One region of the Comamonas sp. 7D-2 genome, then DNA from elsewhere that is predicted to be linked to it. Evidence: riboswitches for the same ligand, from Rfam matches in the RefSeq annotation. Region 1 holds a riboswitch; the other holds the start of a gene.
What was found. Region 1 has a riboswitch for S-adenosylhomocysteine ahead of ahcY (adenosylhomocysteinase). Riboswitches for the same ligand answer to the same signal wherever they lie in the genome.
Positions count from the first base shown of each region.

Region 2: another riboswitch for S-adenosylhomocysteine. It lies ahead of metH (methionine synthase); the one in region 1 lies ahead of ahcY (adenosylhomocysteinase).

Region 1 covers NZ_CP094238.1:595,321-605,753, forward strand. Annotated here, with positions in the region: gene kdpF (K(+)-transporting ATPase subunit F) at 67-162, shown strand; gene kdpA (potassium-transporting ATPase subunit KdpA) at 278-1,984, shown strand; gene kdpC (K(+)-transporting ATPase subunit C) at 2,050-2,763, shown strand; gene kdpB (potassium-transporting ATPase subunit KdpB) at 2,767-4,857, shown strand; gene MPZ60_RS02745 (TorF family putative porin) at 4,945-5,832, shown strand; gene MPZ60_RS02750 (sensor histidine kinase KdpD) at 5,862-8,555, shown strand; gene MPZ60_RS02755 (response regulator) at 8,591-9,298, shown strand; S-adenosyl-L-homocysteine riboswitch at 9,317-9,414, shown strand; gene ahcY (adenosylhomocysteinase) at 9,490-10,433, shown strand, end outside.
Region 2 covers NZ_CP094238.1:132,932-143,364, reverse strand. Annotated here, with positions in the region: gene metH (methionine synthase) at 1-1,807, opposite strand, end outside; S-adenosyl-L-homocysteine riboswitch at 1,844-1,953, opposite strand; gene gltS (sodium/glutamate symporter) at 2,371-3,609, shown strand; gene MPZ60_RS00620 (PACE efflux transporter) at 3,719-4,222, opposite strand; gene MPZ60_RS00615 (LysR family transcriptional regulator) at 4,316-5,227, shown strand; gene MPZ60_RS00610 (PPK2 family polyphosphate kinase) at 5,354-6,463, shown strand; gene MPZ60_RS00605 (fumarylacetoacetate hydrolase family protein) at 6,618-7,541, opposite strand; gene MPZ60_RS00600 (Glu/Leu/Phe/Val dehydrogenase) at 7,751-9,058, shown strand; tRNA gene MPZ60_RS00595 (tRNA-Met) at 9,224-9,300, opposite strand; gene radA (DNA repair protein RadA) at 9,482-10,433, shown strand, end outside.

The DNA of each region.
Region 1 (10,433 bases):
ACGGGCGAATTCCTACAGTTCCTCCATCGCAATCAAGCCGCGTGAACGGCTTGTGGGAGGAATGAAATGACCATCACCTGGATTGAGGCCCTGGCCGCCCTGACGGCGCTGGGGCTGTTTGCCTATTTGGGCTATGCGCTGCTGCGCCCCGAGAAATTCTGAAGGGGCCGCCATGCAAGTGCTGCAAGACCTGATTTTTGTGAGCCTGACTGTGGTCTGCTTTGTCGGACTGCTGGGCTTTGTGCGCGCCCTGGCGCGTCTCTGAAAGGGGTGGATCATGTGGTTACCCTGGATGGAATTTGCCGCCGTGCTGATTGCGGCAACCTTGCTGACCATACCCATGGGCCAATGGCTGGCACGCTGCTTTACCAGCGAGCGTCATGGCTGGCTGGAGCGCCTGAGCTACCGGGTCATGGGCGTGAACCCGCAGGAGCGCATGGGCTGGAAACGCTATGGCGCCGCTGTGGTGCTGAGCAATGCGCTGATGATGCTGCTGGGTTATCTGCTGCTGCGCCTGCAGGGCGCACTGCCGCTGAACCCGCTGGATATTGCGGCGCAGGCGCCCGACCTGGCCTTCAACACCGCAGCCTCCTTCATCACCAATACCAACTGGCAGGCCTACTCGGGTGAGAACAGCCTGAGCAATGCGACACAGATGGTGGTCATCACCTTTCTGATGTTTGCCGGTGCCACCACGGGTGTTGCTGCCGGTGCCGGCTTTGTGCGCGGCCTGGCGCGGTCAAGTGCCCAGGATATCGGCAACTTCTGGGTCGACTTCGTGCGCGTATTCTGGCGCGTGCTGCTGCCGCTGTCCTTCATCATGGCCCTGGTCTATGTCTGGCAGGGCATTCCGCAGACTATGCACACCGACGCGGTGGCGACGACGCTCGAAGGCGCCCGGCAGCAACTGCTGATGGGGCCGGTGGCCAGCCTGGAAAGCATCAAGCATCTGGGCACGAATGGCGGTGGCTTCTTCGGCATGAATGCAGCCCACCCCTTTGAGAACCCGACGCCGCTGACCAACCTGCTGCACATCCTCTCGATGCTGCTGATCCCGGCCGGCATGACCTACGCCTTCGGCTCCATGCTGCTGCGGCGCAAGCAGGGCTGGGTGCTGTTTGCTGCCTGCATGGTGATGTTCGTCGGCTTTCTGAGCCTGGTGTTTGTGGCCGAGCAAAACGGCAGCCAGTTGCTGGCGCGCGCCGGAGCCGATCAGCAATACAGCCTGACCCAGAGCGGCGGCAATATGGAGGGCAAGGAGCTGCGCTTCGGCATTGCCGATACAGCCTTGTTCGTGGCTACCACCACCGCGGCCACCACGGGTTCGGTCAATGCCATGCATGATTCGCTGACGCCGCTGGGCTCCATCACGCCGCTGGCGCAGATGATGCTCAACTGCGTCTTCGGCGGCGACGGCGTGGGACTGATCAACCTGATTCAGTACGCCATCCTCACGGTGTTTCTGGCCGGCATGATGATTGGGCGTACCCCTGAATTCCTGGGCAAGAAGATCGAGGTGCGCGAGATCAAGCTGGTCATGCTTGCGGTACTGGTGCCGCCGGCCTGCATTCTGGGCTTCACGGCGCTGGCTGCGCTCTGGCCGGATGCCGCAGCCAGTCTCAACAACCGCGGCCCGCATGGCTTCTCGGAGATTCTCTACGCCTATGCCTCGGCCACGGCCAACAACGGCTCGGCTTTTGCAGGGCTGAATGCCAACACGCCCTTCTTCAACACCACCACGGGCCTGGCCATGCTGGCGGGGCGCTTTCTGACGCTTGTGCCCATGCTGGCCGTGGCTGGCAGCCTGGCTGCCAAGGCCACCGTGCCTCCGGGCCCGGGCACTTTCCCCACGGCCACGCCGTTGTTCATGGGCCTGCTGGTGTTTGTGGTGCTGGTGGTGGGCGGTCTGACCTTTCTGCCGGCGCTGGCTCTGGGGCCCGTGATCGAGCACCTGCAAATGCTTGTGGCTCAGCTGTACGCCTGACGCCTTCTTCCAATTGATGCCAATGCTCTGCAGCCCATGCGCGGCTGCAGAGCAGGGAGCAAATCATGAAAACATCGACTCAAACTCTTTGCGCTTCAGTGCTACCAAGCCATGCACAAGCGCAGCCCGAGGCGCAATCCGCCTCCTGGCCACATCTGCTGGGCAGCAGCGTGCGCGCCGCCCTGCTGGTGATGGTGGTCTCCGGCATTGCCTATCCCTTGCTGACCACGGGTGTGGCGCAGGCACTGTTCCCGCATGCAGCCAATGGCAGCCTGATCGAACGCCAGGGCCGGATCGTGGGCTCTGCCCTGATCGGTCAGCAAATCACCGGGCCGCAGTACTTCCATGGCCGTCCCAGCGCCACAGTCGCTCCCGATCCGAGTCAGGAAGGGGCAAATATTGCGGCTCCCTACAACGCCGGCCTGTCCAGTGCCAGCAACCAGGGGGCAACGCACAAGGACTTGTCCGAAGCCGTGGCGCAGCGTGTCGCACAGTACCGCGCCGATAACGGTCTGGCCGCAGACCTGGCGGTGCCGGTGGATGCGGTCACGGCGTCGGCATCGGGCCTGGACCCGCATATCTCTATGGCCAATGCGCTGCTGCAACTACCGCGTGTGGCGAGGGCGCGAGGGCTCTCGCCAGACCAGGTGCAGCCATTGCTGGCACAGAAAACAGAGCAGCGCACGCTGGGCTTGCTGGGCGAGCCGCGCGTGAATGTGCTGCAGCTCAATTTGGCGCTGGACGCCTTGCAGCCCGCCACCAGCGCAGTGAAGGAGTAAGCCATGAGCACCAAGAAAATGACGGCAGGCCGCAGCCTGCTCGATGCCAAGCTGGTGAAATCGGCTCTGTGGGACGCGGTGCGCAAACTCTCGCCGCGTACGCAGTGGGCCAACCCTGTGATGTTTGTGGTGTATCTGGGTGCGATCCTGAGCACTCTGTTGTGGTGGCAGAGCCTGATGGAGCCGGGCAGCGAGAACAGTGGCTTTGTTCTGGCGATTGCGCTGTGGCTATGGTTCACCGTGCTGTTTGCCAACTTTGCCGAAGCATTGGCCGAGGGCCGCAGCCGCGCCCAGGCCGCCAGCCTGCGCGGCATGAAGCGCGATACGGTGGCCAAGCTGCTGCAACAACCGCATTTCGGCAGCTCATGGATTCCCATGCGCGCCAGCGAACTGCGCAAGGGCGTGGTCATCTTCGTGGAAGCCGGCGACACGATTGCGCTTGACGGCACGGTGATAGAAGGCGTTGCTTCGGTGGACGAAAGCGCGATCACCGGCGAATCAGCACCCGTGATCCGCGAGGCCGGAGGCGACTTCTCGTCGGTGACCGGCGGCACGCGCGTGCTGTCGGACTGGCTGGTGGTGGAAGTCACGGTCAATCCTGGCGAGTCGTTTCTGGATCGCATGATCTCCATGGTCGAATCGGCCAAGCGCCAGAAGACACCCAATGAGCTGGCGTTGACGATTTTGCTCGTGGGGCTGACGCTGGTCTTTTTGCTGGTCATCGTCACGCTGTGGCCCTTCTCGGCCTTTGCGGTGTCACAGGCCGGAACGGGCTCGGTGGTCGGTATTGCCGTGCTGATTGCGCTGCTGGTCTGCCTGATTCCGACCACGATTGGCGGCCTGCTGTCGGCCATCGGTGTGGCCGGCATGAGCCGCATGATGCAGGCCAATGTCATTGCGACTTCGGGCCGGGCCGTTGAGGCTGCCGGCGATGTGGACGTGCTGCTGCTGGACAAGACCGGCACCATTACCCTGGGCAACCGCCAGGCCTGCGAGTTTCTGCCGGCCCCCGGAACGAGCGCCGCGCAGCTGGCCGAAGCCGCACAGCTCTCGTCTCTGGCAGATGAAACACCTGAAGGCCGCAGCGTGGTGGCTCTGGCCAAGGAGCGCCATGGCCTGCCCGATCGCAGCAGTGCGGATTTTCCGGGCGAGTTCGTACCCTTTACCGCTCAGACGCGTATGAGCGGGGTGGATCTGCAGAGCCCGCAAGGCTTGCGCAGCTTGCGCAAGGGCGCCGCCGATGCCGTGCGCCGACATGTCGAGGCGCTGGGAGGCAGCTTCCCGGCTCAGGTACAACTGTCCGTGGACAACGTCTCGCGCAAGGGCAGCACGCCTTTGGTGGTGGCCGATGGCGCCAAGGTTCTGGGCGTGATCGAACTCAAGGACATCGTCAAGCCGGGCATGCGCGAGCGCTTTGCCGAGCTGCGCCGCATGGGCATAAAGACGGTGATGGTGACGGGCGACAACCCGCTGACGGCTGCCGCCATTGCCGCAGAGGCAGGGGTGGATGATTACCTGGCCGAAGCCAGGCCCGAAGACAAGCTGCAGCTGATCCGCTCGCACCAGGCGGCGGGCCGCCTGGTGGCCATGACGGGGGACGGCACCAACGATGCTCCGGCCCTGGCCCAGGCCGATGTGGCCGTGGCCATGAACAGCGGCACCCAGGCTGCCAAAGAGGCCGGCAATATGGTGGACCTGGACTCCAACCCCACCAAGCTGATCGAGGTGGTGGAAACCGGCAAGCAGATGCTGATGACGCGCGGCGCGTTGACCACCTTCAGCATTGCCAATGATGTGGCCAAGTATTTCGCCATCATTCCGGCCGCCTTTGTGGGCACTTATCCGCAACTGGCCTCGCTCAACGTGATGCAGCTGCACAGCGCCGATTCCGCCATCTTGAGCGCCGTGATCTTCAACGCACTGATCATCATCGCCCTGGTGCCGCTGGCCTTGCGTGGTGTGCAGTATCGCGCCGTGGGTGCGGCCCTGCTGCTGCGCCGAAACCTGCTGATCTACGGCCTGGGCGGGCTGATCGTGCCGTTTGTTGGCATCAAGCTCATCGACATGCTGCTGGCCGTTCTGGGCCTCGTCTAAGTCATATCCAGGCCTTGCTTTCTCGTTTCTCGGGCTTGTCCGCGTTCCCTGTGGACGCGGCAAGTCTGATCTGTTTGCTTCACCATCATGCGTCTCTCTCATCCCCAAAAACCATTTCACGCCTCGCGCTCCTGGGTCATCGGCTCTGCGTTGCTGATGATTGCCTTGAGCTGTGCAAAGCCCTCTGCTGCCGAGGAAACAAAAGCGCAATCTGCTTCTGAAAGCTCAGCCACTGCGCAGGCCGACAGCAGGTCTTCCCTGACCGGCTCGCTGAGCCTGATCAGTGACTACCGCTTTCGCGGCATCTCGCAGACCTGGCAAGGTGCGGCCGTGCAGGGCGCAGTGGAACTGGCCTTGCCCAAGGGCTTTTATCTGGGCACGTCGCTGTCCAATGTCTCTACCAGCAGCTACGGCCGGGGCCAGGGGCTGGAGCACGATATCTATGGTGGCTGGCGCTGCGAGCTCGTGCCTGACTGGTTGCTGGATGCCGGGCTTTTGCAGTACCGCTATCCCGGCGCACGCCTGGGCGCAAGCGATGGCAGCAGCAAACGCTTTGACACCACCGAGCTCTATCTGGGAGCGACTCATGGTGGTCTGAGCATCAAATGGTCCGTGGCACTGACGCCTTATTTCGGCCTGGGCGAGAGTACCGCCGACTCGGCGTTCGCCACTGCGCTGCAGCCGGCAGGCAGCAGCCGCGGCAGCCAGTATCTGGATCTGAACTATCAGCATCCGCTGGGCGATCTCGCCACCTTGGGCCTGCATGGCGGCTATACCTGGGTGCGCAATTACAGCGATGTTTCCTATGCCGACTGGCGCATCTCGCTATCCAGGGCCTGGGGCCCATGGACAGCATCGCTTGCGTATGCGGGTACCTCGGCCGATGCCCGCTACTACAGCGCCGTCAACAGTCGTGGCCAATGGCGTGATCTGGCACGCAGCGGCTGGCTGCTGGGCCTGAGTGCCGGGTTCTGAGCGGACTTGAGTGATACGCTGATCGCCTGATGCCTTCATCCACACCATCATCCGCAGCGCAGCGCCCCGACCCCGACGCGCTGGTCGCTCAACTGCAGGCAGATCGGCAGCGCGCCCATCTCGGCAAGCTGCGCATCTACTTTGGCTCCAATGCCGGAGTGGGCAAGACCTATTCCATGCTGGCGGCTGCGCAGCGCGAGCGGCAGGCCGGGCGCAAGGTTCTGGTGGGGCTGGTGGAGACGCATGGCCGTGCCGAGACCGAGCAGCAGCTGCACGACCTGGAGCTGCTGCCGCGGCGCACGCTGGTCTACCAGGGCAGGCAACTGGACGAGTTCGATCTGGATGCAGCTCTGGCACGCCGCCCGGAGGTGCTGCTGCTCGACGAGCTGGCACACAGCAATGTGAGCGGCTCGCGCCATCCCAAGCGCTGGCAGGATGTGCAGGAGCTGCTGGAGGCGGGTATCGAGGTGTGGACCACGCTCAACGTTCAGCATCTGGAAAGCCTGAACGATGTGGTGGGCGGCATTGTGGGCATACAGGTCCATGAGACCGTGCCCGACCATATCTTTGACGATGCCGATGAGGTCATCGTGGTCGACATCCCGCCCGAGGAGTTGCTCAAGCGCCTCAAGTCGGGCAAGGTCTACCCGCTGGAGCAGGCCGAGCGGGCCTCGCGCAATTTCTTTCGCCAGGGCAATTTGCTGGCGCTGCGCGAGCTGGCCTTGCGCCGCACGGCCGATCGTGTCGATGAGGACATGCGTGACTACCGCCGCGAGCGCTCCATCGGCGATGTCTGGCCCACGCGCGAGCGCCTGCTGGTGGGCGTGGGCGGCCGCGCAGGTGACGATGCCCTGGTGCGCCAGGTGGCGCGCCTGGCGAGAAGGCTGGAGGCCGACTGGGTGGTGGTCTATGTGGATGCGCCGGAGCGCCAGCATAGGCCTCGGGCAGCGCAGGAGGCCGTGCTCAAGACCCTGGCGCTGGCGGCGCGTCTGGGCGCGGAAACGGCCACCATCCCCGGTGCCCATGTGGCCCAGGCTCTGGTGGACTTTGCGCGTGAGCGCAATGCCAGTCATCTGGTGCTGGCGCGTGTGCATGAACCTTTGAGCCGCTGGCTGCGCTGGCGTGCCTCCAGCCTGTCCGAACAGATCGCTGCGCTGGATCCCGGCCTGGACGTGCTGCTGCTGTCCGTCAAGCAAAGCAAGAACGAGAGCACCTTGCGATTGCCGGCGGCGCGTGAAAAGAACATTCCGTGGAAGGGCTATGCGGGTGTGACCCTGGCTTGCCTGGCCGCTACAGCGGTGGCGGAGCTGCTGCTGCGAGTGTTCGACCCTGCCAATGTGGTCATGCTTTTCCTGCTGGTGGTGGTGCTGTCCGCCGTGCGCTGGGGACGCGGCCCCGGAGCATGGGCGGCCCTGCTGTCAGTGCTGCTGTTCGATTTCTACTTTGTGCCGCCGCGCAACTCTTTTAGCGTCAACGATACGCAATACCTGTTCACCTTCAGCCTGATGCTGGGTGTGGCACTGGTCTGCGGCCAGCTGACGGCGCGGCTGCGCCACGAGGCACGCGTGGCCGCAGAGCGCGAAAGGCGGGCCGGCGCGCTGGCCAGGCTGGCGCGTGACCTGTCGGGTGCGCTGACGCAGGAGCAGGTCACGCAGATCGCACTGACTACGATTTCAGGCGTTTTCGATGCCCAGACTGGGCTGCTTGTTCCCGATGCCGATGAGCGCCTGCAGCTGGCGCCTGGCAGCGAAGCTCAGATCGACACCAGCGTGGGTCGCTGGAGCATGGAGCATGGCCAGATGGCCGGCCATGGAACCGATACCCTGGCAGCTGCGCCGGCACTTTATGTGCCGCTGATGGCGCCCGTGCGCTCGCGTGGCGTGCTGGTACTGCAGTTGCGTGTGCCGCAACGATTGCGAGTGCCCGAGGAGCGCCGTCTGCTTGAAGCCTGTGCCAGCCAGATTGCCCTGGCATTGGAGCGTGTGCATTTTGTGGAGGTGGCGCAGCAGACCCAGATCGCCATGGAGGGCGAACGCATGCGCAACACCTTGCTCTCGGCCGTCTCGCATGATCTGCGCACGCCGCTGACGGGCATCCTGGGCGCGGCCCAGGCGGCCTTGCCCCATGCGCCGCAGGGGCCGGCGCATCACATGCTGGTGCAGATTCGCAATCAAGCACAGGCGCTGCAGCAACTGGTGGACAACCTGCTGGCCATGGCGCGCCTGCAGCAAGGCGGCGTGCAGCTCAAGCGTGAATGGCTGCCGGTGGACGAACTGGTGGGCAGCGCGCTGGCGCAGATGCGCGAGCGACTGGCCGCTCATGCGCTGCAGACCTCGCTGCCGGCCGATCTGCCTTTGCTGCAGCTCGATGCCGTGCTGATGGAGCGTGTGCTGGTCAATCTGCTGGACAACGCCATCAAGTACACGCCCGAAGGCACGACGATCACCGTGGCAGCCAGCGTGGCCGATGGCGACTGCGTGCTGAGCGTGCAGGACGCGGGGCCGGGTCTGCCCGGGCATCTGTCGGCTGAGCAACTGTTCGAGCCGTTCACGCGTGGGCAGGCGGAGAGTGCCGTGTTCGGCATGGGGCTCGGACTGGCTCTGGCTCAGCGGATTGTGCAAGCCCATGGCGGCAGATTGCGGGTTGCACAGGCAGAGCCCGGTCCGGGCACCGTCTTCAGCGTACACCTGCCCGTGCCCGAGCAGCCGGCGATGGACGAATGAGCCGACAATCCCGTGCATCACATGCAAATCCGAACATGACAAGCGCCGCACCCCGCATTTTGCTGATTGAAGACGACGCCAGCATCCGCCGCTTTGTGCGCCTGGCACTGGAGGACGAAGGCTGGCAGGTGTTCGAGTCAGAAACCGCCAGGCGCGGCCTGATCGAGGCCGCCAGCCGCCAGCCCGACGCCGTGGTGCTGGACCTGGGCCTGCCCGATGCGGATGGCAAGACCGTGATTGCCGAGCTGCGCGCCTGGAGCCAGCTGCCGATTCTGATCCTGTCCGCGCGCGAGCGGGAAGAGGACAAGGTGGCGGCGCTGGACGCCGGGGCCGATGACTACCTGACCAAGCCCTTTGGCGTGCCCGAGCTGCTGGCCAGGCTGCGCGTGATGCTGCGTCGCCGCCAGCAGGCATCGGCGGCAGACAAGCCCGGCAGCTGTGCGCGTTTCGGCGCGGTGGTGGTGGATCTGGCGGCGCACGATGTCAGGCGCGACGGAGTGGCCGTGCACCTGACGCCCATAGAGTTCCGCCTGCTGGCGGCCCTGATTGCCGGCCATGGCAAGGTGCTGACGCATCGCCAGTTGCTGCTGCAGGTCTGGGGCGCTGAATATCTGGACCGCCCCCACTATCTGCGCGTGCACATGGCCAACCTGCGCCAGAAGATAGAGCTCGATCCGGCCCAGCCCCGGCATCTGGTAACCGAGTTGCAAGTCGGTTATCGCTTGGTGGGCCTGGAAGGCTGATTCCTTTATAATCGCCGTCCATCCGAGGAGCGTTGCAGCGTTCCCCCGGCCAGCCATGAGCTGGTCTGCGCGGGGCGTGAGGCTCGGATTTCATCCCGCAACGACGCTCGCCCACGCTTTCTGTGCGGTGAGCCGGTTTATTCCCCCTCTGCTGCAGAACGTGGTTTTTCATTCAAGATTTGGAGAAAACCATGAACGCTGCCGTGCGCTTCAACCCCGCTGATTCGGCCATTACCGATATTTCCCTGGCTGCCTGGGGTCGCAAGGAAATCAGGATCGCCGAAACCGAAATGCCCGGTCTGATGGCTGTGCGTGAAGAGTTCGCCGCTGCCCAGCCCCTGAAGGGCGCGCGCATCACGGGCTCGCTGCACATGACCATCCAGACCGCCGTGCTGATCGAGACGCTGACGGCACTGGGCGCACAAGTGCGCTGGGCCTCGTGCAACATCTTCTCGACCCAGGACCACGCAGCTGCCGCCATCGCCGAAACCGGCGTGCCTGTCTACGCCATCAAGGGCGAGTCGCTGGAAGACTACTGGAACTACACCCACTCCATCTTTGAATTCGGCGCTGCCGGCACCGAAGGCGAAGGCCCCAACATGATCCTGGACGACGGCGGCGACGCCACCATGCTCATGCACCTGGGCAAGCGCGCCGAGAAGGACCTGTCCGTGCTGGCCAACCCCGGTTCGGAAGAAGAGCGCATCGTCTTCGCCGCCATCAAGGCCAAGCTGGCCGTGGATCCCACCTGGTACAGCCGCAAGTCGGCCCAGATCATGGGCGTGACCGAAGAGACCACCACCGGCGTGCACCGCCTCAACGAAATGTCGGCCAAGGGCACGCTGCTGTTCCGCGCCATCAACGTCAACGACTCGGTGACCAAGTCCAAGTTCGACAACCTCTACGGCTGCCGCGAATCGCTGGTGGACGGCATCAAGCGCGCCACCGACGTGATGATCGCCGGCAAGGTGGCCTGCGTGGCCGGCTACGGCGACGTGGGCAAGGGCTCGGCCCAGGCTCTGCGCGCGCTGTCGGCCCAGGTCTGGGTGACCGAGATCGACCCCATCAACGCCCTGCAGGCCGCCATGGAAGGCTATCGTGTCGTGACCATGGAATACGCTGCCGACAAGGCCGA
Region 2 (10,433 bases), 460 kb from region 1:
CGGCATTGGCTCTGGCCTGCTCCAGCGTCCACAGCGGCGTCTTCTTCTTGTTGGCATGCTGGGTGCGCACCTTGTCGTAGTCGGCGCTCAGCTCGTCCAGATAGGCCTGCTTGCCGTCGCCCAGCAGGCTCTGCGCCACGCTGACCGAGCGCGAGGCATCGGGCACATAGACCACAGGGCCGTCGTACTTGGGGGCAATCTTCACGGCCGTATGCACGCGCGAGCAGGTCGCGCCGCCGATCAGCAGCGGAATCTTCTTGATGCGGAAATAGTCGTCCTTGTCCATCTCGCCGGCCACATACTGCATCTCTTCGAGGCTGGGAGTGATCAGTCCCGACAGACCGATGATGTCCGCCCCCTCGGCCTTGGCACGCGCCAGGATCTCGTGGCAGGGCACCATCACGCCCATGTTGATGACTTCGAAGTTGTTGCACTGCAGGACCACGGTGACGATGTTCTTGCCGATGTCGTGCACGTCGCCCTTGACGGTTGCGATGACGATCTTGCCCTTGCTGGTCACGTCCAGGCCCGCCGCTTCCTGCTGGCGCTTCTCTTCCTCGATATAGGGCACCAGGTGGGCCACGGCCTGCTTCATCACGCGCGCGGACTTGACCACCTGGGGCAGGAACATCTTGCCGGCGCCGAACAGGTCGCCGACGATATTCATGCCATCCATCAGCGGGCCCTCGATCACGTGCAGCGGGCGACCGCCGCCCTGCACCACGATCTGCTGGTAGGCCTCTTCGGTGTCTTCAGTGATGAAGTCGGTGATGCCGTGCACCAAGGCGTGCGACAGACGCTCGCCCACGGTCTTCGGTGCCTCGGGCGTGCCGCGCCACTCGAGCTTCTTGCTGTCGTCCTTGGCCGCGCCCTTGGCGCTGTCGGCGATCTCGAGCAGGCGCTCGGCCGCATCGGGGCGGCGGTTGAGCACCACATCCTCCACGCGTTCGCGCAGCTGGGGCTCCAGGTCGTCATACACACCGACCATGCCGGCATTGACGATGCCCATGTCCATGCCTGCCCCGATCGCGTGATAGAGGAACACCGTGTGGATGGCCTCGCGCACGGGGTCGTTGCCACGGAACGAGAACGAGACATTGGAGACGCCGCCAGAGACCTTGGCACCGGGCAGATTCTGCTTGATCCAGCGTACGGCCTCGATGAAATCGACGCCGTAGTTGTTGTGCTCTTCGATGCCGGTGGCCACGGCAAAGATGTTGGGGTCGAAGATGATGTCCTCGGGCGGGAAGCCCACTTCGTCAACCAGAATGCGGTAGGCTCGTTCGCAGATCTCGATCTTGCGCGCAAAGGTGTCGGCCTGGCCTTTTTCGTCAAACGCCATCACCACGGCGGCAGCGCCATAGCGCTTGACCAGCTTGGCGTGCTTCTTGAACTCCTCGACGCCCTCCTTCATGGAGATCGAGTTGACGATGCCCTTGCCCTGCAGGCAGCGCAGACCGGCCTCGATCACGTCCCACTTGGAGCTGTCCACCATCACCGGCACCTTGGCGATATCGGGCTCGGAGGCAATCAGGTTCAGAAAGCGCACCATGGCGGCCTTGCTGTCCAGCATGGCCTCGTCCATGTTCACATCGATCACCTGGGCGCCGTTTTCCACCTGCTGGCGCGCCACGGCCAGAGCCTCTTCGTACTGCTCGTTGAGGATCAGGCGCGCAAAGGCCTTGGAGCCGGTGACGTTGGTGCGCTCGCCCACGTTGACGAACAGCGTCTCATCGCCGATGAAGACGGGCTCCAGGCCCGACAGGCGCATGGGAGGAATGGCAGTGGAAGGGGTAGCAGCGGACATCAGCTCACCTGTGTGAAAACCAGAAACAGAATCGAAAACAGGTGAGCGCCGTTGTGAGTGCCAGCAGATCGTCGACCGGATCTGCGACCCCGAGCCTGACGGGTCAAACATCTCTGGGATGACCGGCTGCAGCGCTCCTCGGGGTGAAGCCCGTCATTCTACGGCGAGGGCGGGCAATCGGGGCTTCAAGGCGCTTTGCCCCGCGGCTGTGCAGGATAGCTCTTTGCGAACAGCTATAGCAGATTCGACTTTCCGCACCCCAAAAACAGGAGCAGGGCAAAAGGTAATTTCGCAAAACACGAATGCAACCATCTCATTTCAAGCATATTCCCGGCATGGTGCGCATCCGCAAGGAATGGCGCACATCGCTTTCCTGCTCTCAGGCAGCCCGGCACCGACGGGGCCGCCTGCCATGAGTGGACAAGCACCTACAGCCCCTATCTTTGAGTCTTTGGCACCATCGACAGCAAATGTCTGGTCCATGTGCTCAGCCGTGCACAGCCGATTGCCAGCCATGACCAGGCAGGCCATTCAGCCCTCGCATGGAACACCCAGGAGATCCTATGAACGTGACCTTCGGCGCGTACTACACCCTCATCATGGCCGTGCTTGTGCTCATGCTTGGCAAGCTCATGACAAGGCATATCCGCTTTCTGCGCGACTTCAATATTCCCGAGCCTGTCTCCGGCGGCCTGGTTGTGGCGGCCATCATTTTCATGCTGCATCAGACCACGGGACTGGCACTGAGCTTCGAGGGCAGTCTGCAGTCGGCTTTCATGCTGGTGTTCTTCTCGTCCATCGGCCTGAGTGCGAACTTCGCGAAGCTGCGTGAGGGCGGCTCTGCGCTGTTCATCTTCCTGGGCGTGATTGCCGTCTTCATCATGATGCAGAACATCGTGGGCGTAAGCCTGGCCACCGTGCTGGGACTGGACCCGTTGATCGGCCTGGTCGCAGGCTCCATCACACTGGTAGGCGGTCACGGTACGGCCGGAGCCTGGGGCTCGGTGCTGGAAAACCAATACGGTCTCACGGGAGCCACCACCCTGGGCATTGCCTGCGCCACTTTCGGCCTGGTCATCGGCGGCCTGCTGGGTGGACCGCTGGCCAAGCGGCTGATCACGCGCCATCAGCTGGCCCAGCCGCTGACCGAGTCCGAGCAACTGCGCGCCGATGCTCCCACGGTGAGCGAAGGCAGCGAGGTCGCCAACTTCGAGTCACCCAACAAGGCCCCGCGCCTGATCACGGCTGATGCTGCAGTGGAAACACTGGCCCTCTTCGCTGGCTGCCTGGCCTTTGCCGAATTCATGACCGGCCTGACCAAGGGCACGGCCATCCAGCTGCCTACTTTTGTCTGGGCGCTGGGGGGCGGTGTGGTCATCCGCAACGTGCTGGACTATATGTTCGGCTTCAAGGTGTTTGACCGCGCCATCGATGTCTTCGGCAATGCCGCGCTATCCATCTATCTGGCTATTGCCCTGCTGTCGCTCAAGCTGTGGGAGTTGACCGACCTGGCCGGCCCGTTGATGGTCATCTTGGCCGCACAAGCCATCGTCATGACGCTGTATGCGGCATTTGTGACCTTCCGCATCATGGGCAAGAACTATGACGCCGCCGTGCTGGCTGCCGGCCACTGCGGTTTCGGCATGGGCGCCACACCCACGGCCGTTGCCAATATGCAGGCCATCACCAACCAGTACGGCCCGTCGCACAAGGCCTTTCTGATCGTGCCCCTGGTCGGAGCCTTCTTCATCGACATCATCAACGCCTTTGTGCTGCAGGCCATGATCAGCATCGTTCGCTGATCGCAGCTTGCGCCCACAAAAAAGGCGTGTTCCTGTCAAACAGGAACACGCCTTTTTTCATAGCTATTCACGCTTTATGGAAAAGCGCCAGAGACATATCTGACTCCGGTCATGCAGCCACGGCCTGGGCCGAAGCCGGCAAGCCGAAGATGCGGTCAAAGGCCCAGTTGAAGGCAAAGGTGTAGACCATGAAGAACACCAGCAGACCGGCTTCCATCACTGCAGCTTCCCACAGCGAGATGCCGAACCACCAGGCCATCAGCGGGATCAGCATGGCGGCGATGCCGCCTTCGAAACCGATGGCGTGCACCACGCGGCGCATCAGGGAGCGGCCCTTGACGCTCTGGCGCGATTCCCATTTTTCGAACAGGTGGTTGAAGCTCAGATTCCAGCAGATCGCGATCACCGAAGCAGCCACGGCCATGACGCCGGAATCGCTGGCCTTCTGGCCGATGGCCATGAAGATCAGGCTGGAGACGATGATGGCAATGATTTCGTACAGACCCACATAGAGGATGCGACGTTTGGGACCTTGAAGGCCCTTGGCCTTGGCGGGGGTGGCAAAAGCGGCGGTATTTTTGAGAGAAACGGCAGAGGAAGAAGCGGATGCCATCGCTGAGGCTTGTTGAGACATGGGCTGCAGTGTATGTTCTATAAATTGAAGATAAAAGTCAGTTCCTTTCAATTTTTCTGACAGATCGACACCATGCCCTTTAGCGCCGACCAGGTTCCGCTGTTTCTTGCCGTGCTCGATGCCGGCTCTTTCTCAGCGGCTGCACGCAAGCTGGGGCGTGTGCCCTCGGCCGTCAGCATGGCCATTGCCCAGCTGGAGGCAGAGCTGGACCTGCAGCTGTTTGACCGCAGCGGACGCGAGCCCGTGCCCAGCGCCGCCGCCCGCGCGCTCGAGCCGCAGGCGCGCCTGCTGGCCGAGCAGTTGCAGTTGCTGAACTGGCAGGCTCAGGCACTGCATGCCGGGCTGGAGGAAAGGCTGACGCTGGCCATCGCCCCCGAACTGCTGGCCACGCACTGGAGCGAACCGCTGAACCGGCTGGTGCGCGAGTTTCCTGCGCTGCCCATTGAGGTGCTGGCAGCTCCCCAGGCAGATGCGCTGGAGCTTTTGCATGCGGGCCGCGCCCATCTGGCCCTGGTGTTCGAGCGGCCCGCCATTGACGGGCGCGAGGGTTTCCAGGAAATGGGCCGCGAGACGCTGGTAGCCGTGATGTCGCCGCAGTTCGAACTCTGGCAGCAGGCGCTGGCCGAGCATGAGCAGGGCCGCACCACACGGCCACAGCTCACGGTGGAGCAACTGGCTGCCACGCGTCAGGTACTGGTGGCCAGCCGCGACCCGCAGCAGACAGATCCGCGCTTTGTGTTTGCGCGACAGCTCTGGCGCACGGACAGCCACCAGGCAGCGCTTTCGCTGATAAGTGCAGGCCTGGCCTGGGGCTGGCTGCCCAAGGGCCTGGTGGAGTCGCATATCGGCAGCGGTGCGCTGATGGAAATTCCCGTGCTCAACATCAGCAACGGCACGACCTTGTTCGTGGACTGGGTCTGGTCCAAGGAGCGGGCCCAGGGTCTGGCGGCCAGGCGCTTTGTGCAACTGCTGCGCGAGCGCTGAACCGCCATGGGCTGGCCTCCAACATCTGGTCTTGAAGACAAAAAAGCTTAAGGAGCAGAATGTACAAGCGCCAGCCGCTAGTCATTCCATAGCGAATCAATTTGCACTGCACAGGAGTTTCAATACATGCCCCGTCAGCCCGCCAAAGCCGCCCCCGCTACCTCGTCTGCCGTGCAGGCCGAATCCGATCGCCAGCCAGCGCGCAAGCGCCTGCCGTTTCCGACCAGTGAATCGGTACAGGCCTCCAAGGCAGCCATGCCATCGCCCTCCCGGCCTGTGCCGCGCAAAAAGCCTGCCGCCAAAACCGTGAGCCGGACCGCTGCGCCCACGGCAAAAGCGCCCGCCTTGTCCTTGGTCTATCCTTTCGAGACCAAGGACAAGGCGCTGCGCAAGCTATGGCAGCCCTGGCAACCGGGCCAGCCACGGGACAGTCGTTCGACCACCGGACACCCTCGGCCCGCAGTGGAGTTGCAGAAGTTCGACCCGTCCGCCAAGCCCTTCTCCTCCGACAAGGGCAAGCAATATGACAAGGACAGCGTGAACCAGCTGGCCGAGGCTCTGGACGGGCTGCAGAATATTTTCTATGCCGACCGGCGTTTCAAGCTGCTGGTCATCCTGCAGGGCATGGATGCCGCAGGCAAGGACGGTACGCTGCGCGCGGTCTTCGGTCGCATGTCGCCACTGGGCGTGCGCACCGTGGGCTGGAAGGCGCCCACCGAAACCGAGAAGGCGCATGACTACCTGTGGCGCATTCACCAGCAGTTGCCAGGTGCGGGCGAGATCGTGCTCTTCAACCGCAGCCAGTATGAGGATGTGCTGGTGCCTGTGGTCAACGGCTGGCTCACGCCCGAGCAGCAGACCCAGCGCTATGCACAGATCAACGACTTCGAGCGCATGCTCAGCGAGACCGGCACGGTGATCGTCAAGTTCATGCTGCACATCAGCAAGGACGAACAGCGCGAGCGGCTGCAGCAGCGGCTGGACGACCCCTGCAAGCACTGGAAGTTCGACGAGAACGACCTCAAGGTACGCGCCCAGTGGGACGACTATCAGCAGGCCTACGGCCAGCTGCTGGGCGCCACGCACACACCCTGGGCACCCTGGACCATCGTGCCCGCCGACTCCAAGACCCACCGCAATCTGATGGTGGCCACGGTGTTGCGCGAGGTGATGGGCAATCTGGAGCTCAAGTATCCGCCCGGGGCACCGGCGCTGGATCACATCAAGGTCCGGTGACGCACACAGCTGCCGCCGCCATCAGAGCTCGCACATCGCTCTCAAAAAAAGAGCTATTAGCGTTTGTGTTCAATGATTTTCAGATTGAAAAATATCTGAAGTCATTCATCAAAAGGCGCTAGCAGCTCCTGTTTTTGAAAACTACCGGGACAGATCAGAACTGCCAGCCCAGTGCGCCCAGGCCGTCGAACTCCATCTCGAAGCGATCGCCGGCTTGAAGCGGCATGCAGCCGCACCAGGTTCCCGTCGTCACCACTGTGCCGGCAGGCACGCTGCCGTATTCGCGCGCCACATGCTGCAGCCAGTCCACCAGCAGCCAGGCCGGATCGCCCAGGCTGTGCGTTCCGGTAAAGCGCTGTGGCGGGCCGTCATTCACGGTCACCGTGCACAGCTGCCGGGCCCAGTCGCGGCCGGCGATGACGGAAGCGCTCTGCCACTCGCCCAGCGCCAGTCCGCCATGGCATTGGCCGTCGGCCAGCAAGGCCAGGGCCGGGGCCTTGAGGCCGTCGCGCCAGCGCACATCCACCCATTCCACGGCCACGCAGGCGGCATCCACCAGCGCCAGCGCGCTGTCGTAATCAAGGGCTGCGGCCTGATCGGCGCTCACATCCAGGCCTATGCGCAGGGCGATCTCGGCCTCGGCACAGCGCAGATTGAAGACGGTGTCGGGCGCAGGCACCGGATTCACACCCTGGCGAATGCCGTCCTCGGGCAGCGGCACATGCAGCAGCGCGGCGTTGCGGCCCGGGCCGCCGGACTTCCAGTAGCGCGGCGCGCGATCGGCGGGCCACCAGTTCCAGGTACGCGCCAGCGCGCTTTGCACGGCACGGGCATCGGCGGCATCGCGCATCAGCGCCGCCACGTCGGCGCCCTGGGCCTGAGCCGTGCCCAGTTTGCGCGACCACCACAGCGCATCGGCCGTGGCATAGCTGTCCTCGGGCAATTCGGGCCACAACGTCTTCCAGTCGGGCAGCACCTCGTCCTGCGTCTGCAACTCGGGAGCCAGACCTATGGGCGGGGTATTGGCAAACGGTGCCGGGCCGCACCAGCCGCTTTTGCAATCATTGTTTTCAGACATGACGGCAATGATGGCAAATTTCCGGTCTCCATGTCAGCAATTCAGTGCTTGGCCCACATCCAGAGCGGCTTTCAGATGGTTATGCACAAAATGCATAGCATCGCAAACAAGAAGCCTTGGACAGGAAAATTCGGCGCGCGCACACTGTGAATCCCGGACAGCAAGGGCTTACAACGACCTTGCTCCACTCAGTCAACCAGGCCTACATCATGCAAGCCAAAGACTCTTCAGCGCTGTCCACAGCGCATGCTCTGCCCTCCTACCTCAACTCCGATCATCTCGGTCCCTGGGGCATTTATCTGCAACAGGTCGACCGTGTCACCCCCTACCTGGGCTCGCTGGCCCGCTGGGTGGAAACGCTCAAGCGCCCCAAGCGCATCCTGATCGTCGATGTCCCCATCGAGATGGACGACGGCCGTATCGCCCACTTCGAGGGCTACCGCGTGCAGCACAACCTGAGCCGCGGTCCCGGCAAGGGCGGTGTGCGCTTCCACCAGGATGTGACGCTGTCTGAAGTGATGGCACTGTCGGCCTGGATGAGCATCAAGAATGCCGCCGTGAACGTGCCCTACGGTGGCGCCAAGGGCGGCATCCGTGTCGACCCGCGAAAGCTGTCCAAGGCCGAGCTGGAGCGCCTGACACGCCGCTATACCAGCGAAATCGGTCTGCTGATCGGCCCCACCAAGGACATTCCGGCACCTGACGTGAACACCAACGGCCAGGTCATGGCCTGGATGATGGACACCTACTCCATGAACACGGGCGCCACGGCCACCGGCGTGGTCACGGGCAAGCCCGTGGATCTGGGCGGTTCGCTGGGTCGCGTCGAGGCCACGGGCCGCGGCGTGTTCACCGTGGGCGTGGAAGCAGCCAAGCTCACCGGCCTGAATGTGCAGGGCGCACGCGTGGCCGTGCAGGGCTTCGGCAATGTGGGCGGCACTGCGGGCAAGCTGTTTGCCGATGCCGGTGCCAAGGTCGTGGCCGTGCAAGACCATACAGGCACCATTCAGAACGCCAATGGTCTGGATGTGACGGCATTGCTGGAGCATGTGGGCAATACCGGCGGCGTGGGTGGCTTTGCCGGTGGCGAGGCCATGGATGCAGCCGCCTTCTGGGGCGTGGATTGCGACATCCTGATCCCGGCGGCACTGGAAGGCCAGATCACCGAGGAAAACGCTGGCCAGATCAAGGCCAAGCTCGTGATCGAAGGTGCCAACGGCCCCACCACTCCTGAGGCCGACGACATCCTCAGCGAAAAAGGCGTGCTGGTTCTGCCCGACGTGATTGCGAATGCCGGCGGCGTGACCGTGAGCTACTTCGAGTGGGTGCAGGACTTCTCCAGCTTCTTCTGGACCGAAGACGAAATCAACGCCCGTCTGGTGCGCATCATGCAGGAAGCCTTTGCCGGCGTCTGGGCCGTGGCCCAGGAGCACAAGGTGACACTGCGCACCGCCACCTTCATCGTGGCCTGCAAGCGCATTCTCCATGCCCGCGAGGCGCGCGGCCTGTATCCATGATCTGCCTCTGAAGCGGCTTTGCCGCTTCCCCCCTCTCTGGCATCAACCGGAAGGGGGATACCGGCTTCGCCATCGGTCCGGCCCTAGCTTGCCGTCTCTTGGAGAGGGCAAGCGGCTTTGAGGCCCAAACGAAAAAAGCCTTCTGTTTCCAGAAGGCTTTTTGTTTGGTTGCGCGAGAAGGATTTGAACCTCCGACCTTTGGGTTATGAGCCCAACGAGCTACCAGACTGCTCCATCGCGCGGTAATTTGTTTCTCAACAGCAGTCGCTGTGTCGATAGGCGCAATTGTAGCCTAAATCGGCCTGTCATGCGGAGCAGTTATATAAACACGCGCTTTTTATGGTTACTGGCTCTGAGATTTGTCGCCAGCTCCCCATGGGCAGCAGCAATTGCCGCCCATGCCAGTCGGTATAGTTGCCGCCCATGGCCAAAGAGAAAACCACTTTCACCTGCAACGCCTGTGGCGGCACCAGCCCGCGCTGGCTGGGCAAATGCCCTGGCTGCGGCGCCTGGAACACCCTGGTCGAGACCGTGGCCGACTCCGCCTCGGGCGGCAAGAACCGCCTGAGCCAGCCCCAAGGCTATGCAGGTCTGGCCAATGCCCAGCCCGTCACTCCGCTGTCGGCCATCGAGGCCCAGGATGTGGCGCGCACCCCCAGCGGTATCGAGGAGCTGGACCGCGTGCTGGGCGGCGGCGTGGTCGAAGGCGGCGTGGTGCTGATTGGCGGAGATCCCGGAATAGGTAAGTCCACACTTCTTTTGCAAGCCATGGATGCATTGCATCGTATCGGTCTGCCCACGCTCTATGTGACGGGCGAGGAAAGCGGCGCCCAGGTGGCGCTGCGCTCGCGCCGGCTGGGGCTGGACAACAGCCAGGTCAATGTGCTGGCCGAGATCCAGCTCGAGAAAATCCTGGCCACCGTGGAGGCCACCCAGCCCGCCGTGGTGGTCATCGACTCGATTCAGACCGTGTATTCGGACCAGCTTTCCTCGGCACCGGGCTCCGTGGCCCAGGTGCGCGAGTGCGCGGCCCATCTGACGCGCGCGGCCAAGACCACGGGCATCACCATCATTTTGGTGGGCCATGTGACCAAGGACGGCGCGCTGGCCGGCCCGCGCGTGCTCGAGCACATGGTGGACACGGTGCTCTATTTCGAAGGCGACACGCACAGCAACTTCCGCCTGGTGCGCGCCATCAAGAACCGCTTTGGCGCCGTCAACGAGATCGGCGTCTTCGCGATGACAGAAAAAGGCCTCAAGGGCGTGACCAACCCCAGCGCCATCTTCCTGAGCCAGCACAGCGAGCCCGTGCCCGGCAGCTGCGTGCTGGTGACACTGGAGGGCACGCGCCCCATGCTGGTGGAAATCCAGGCCC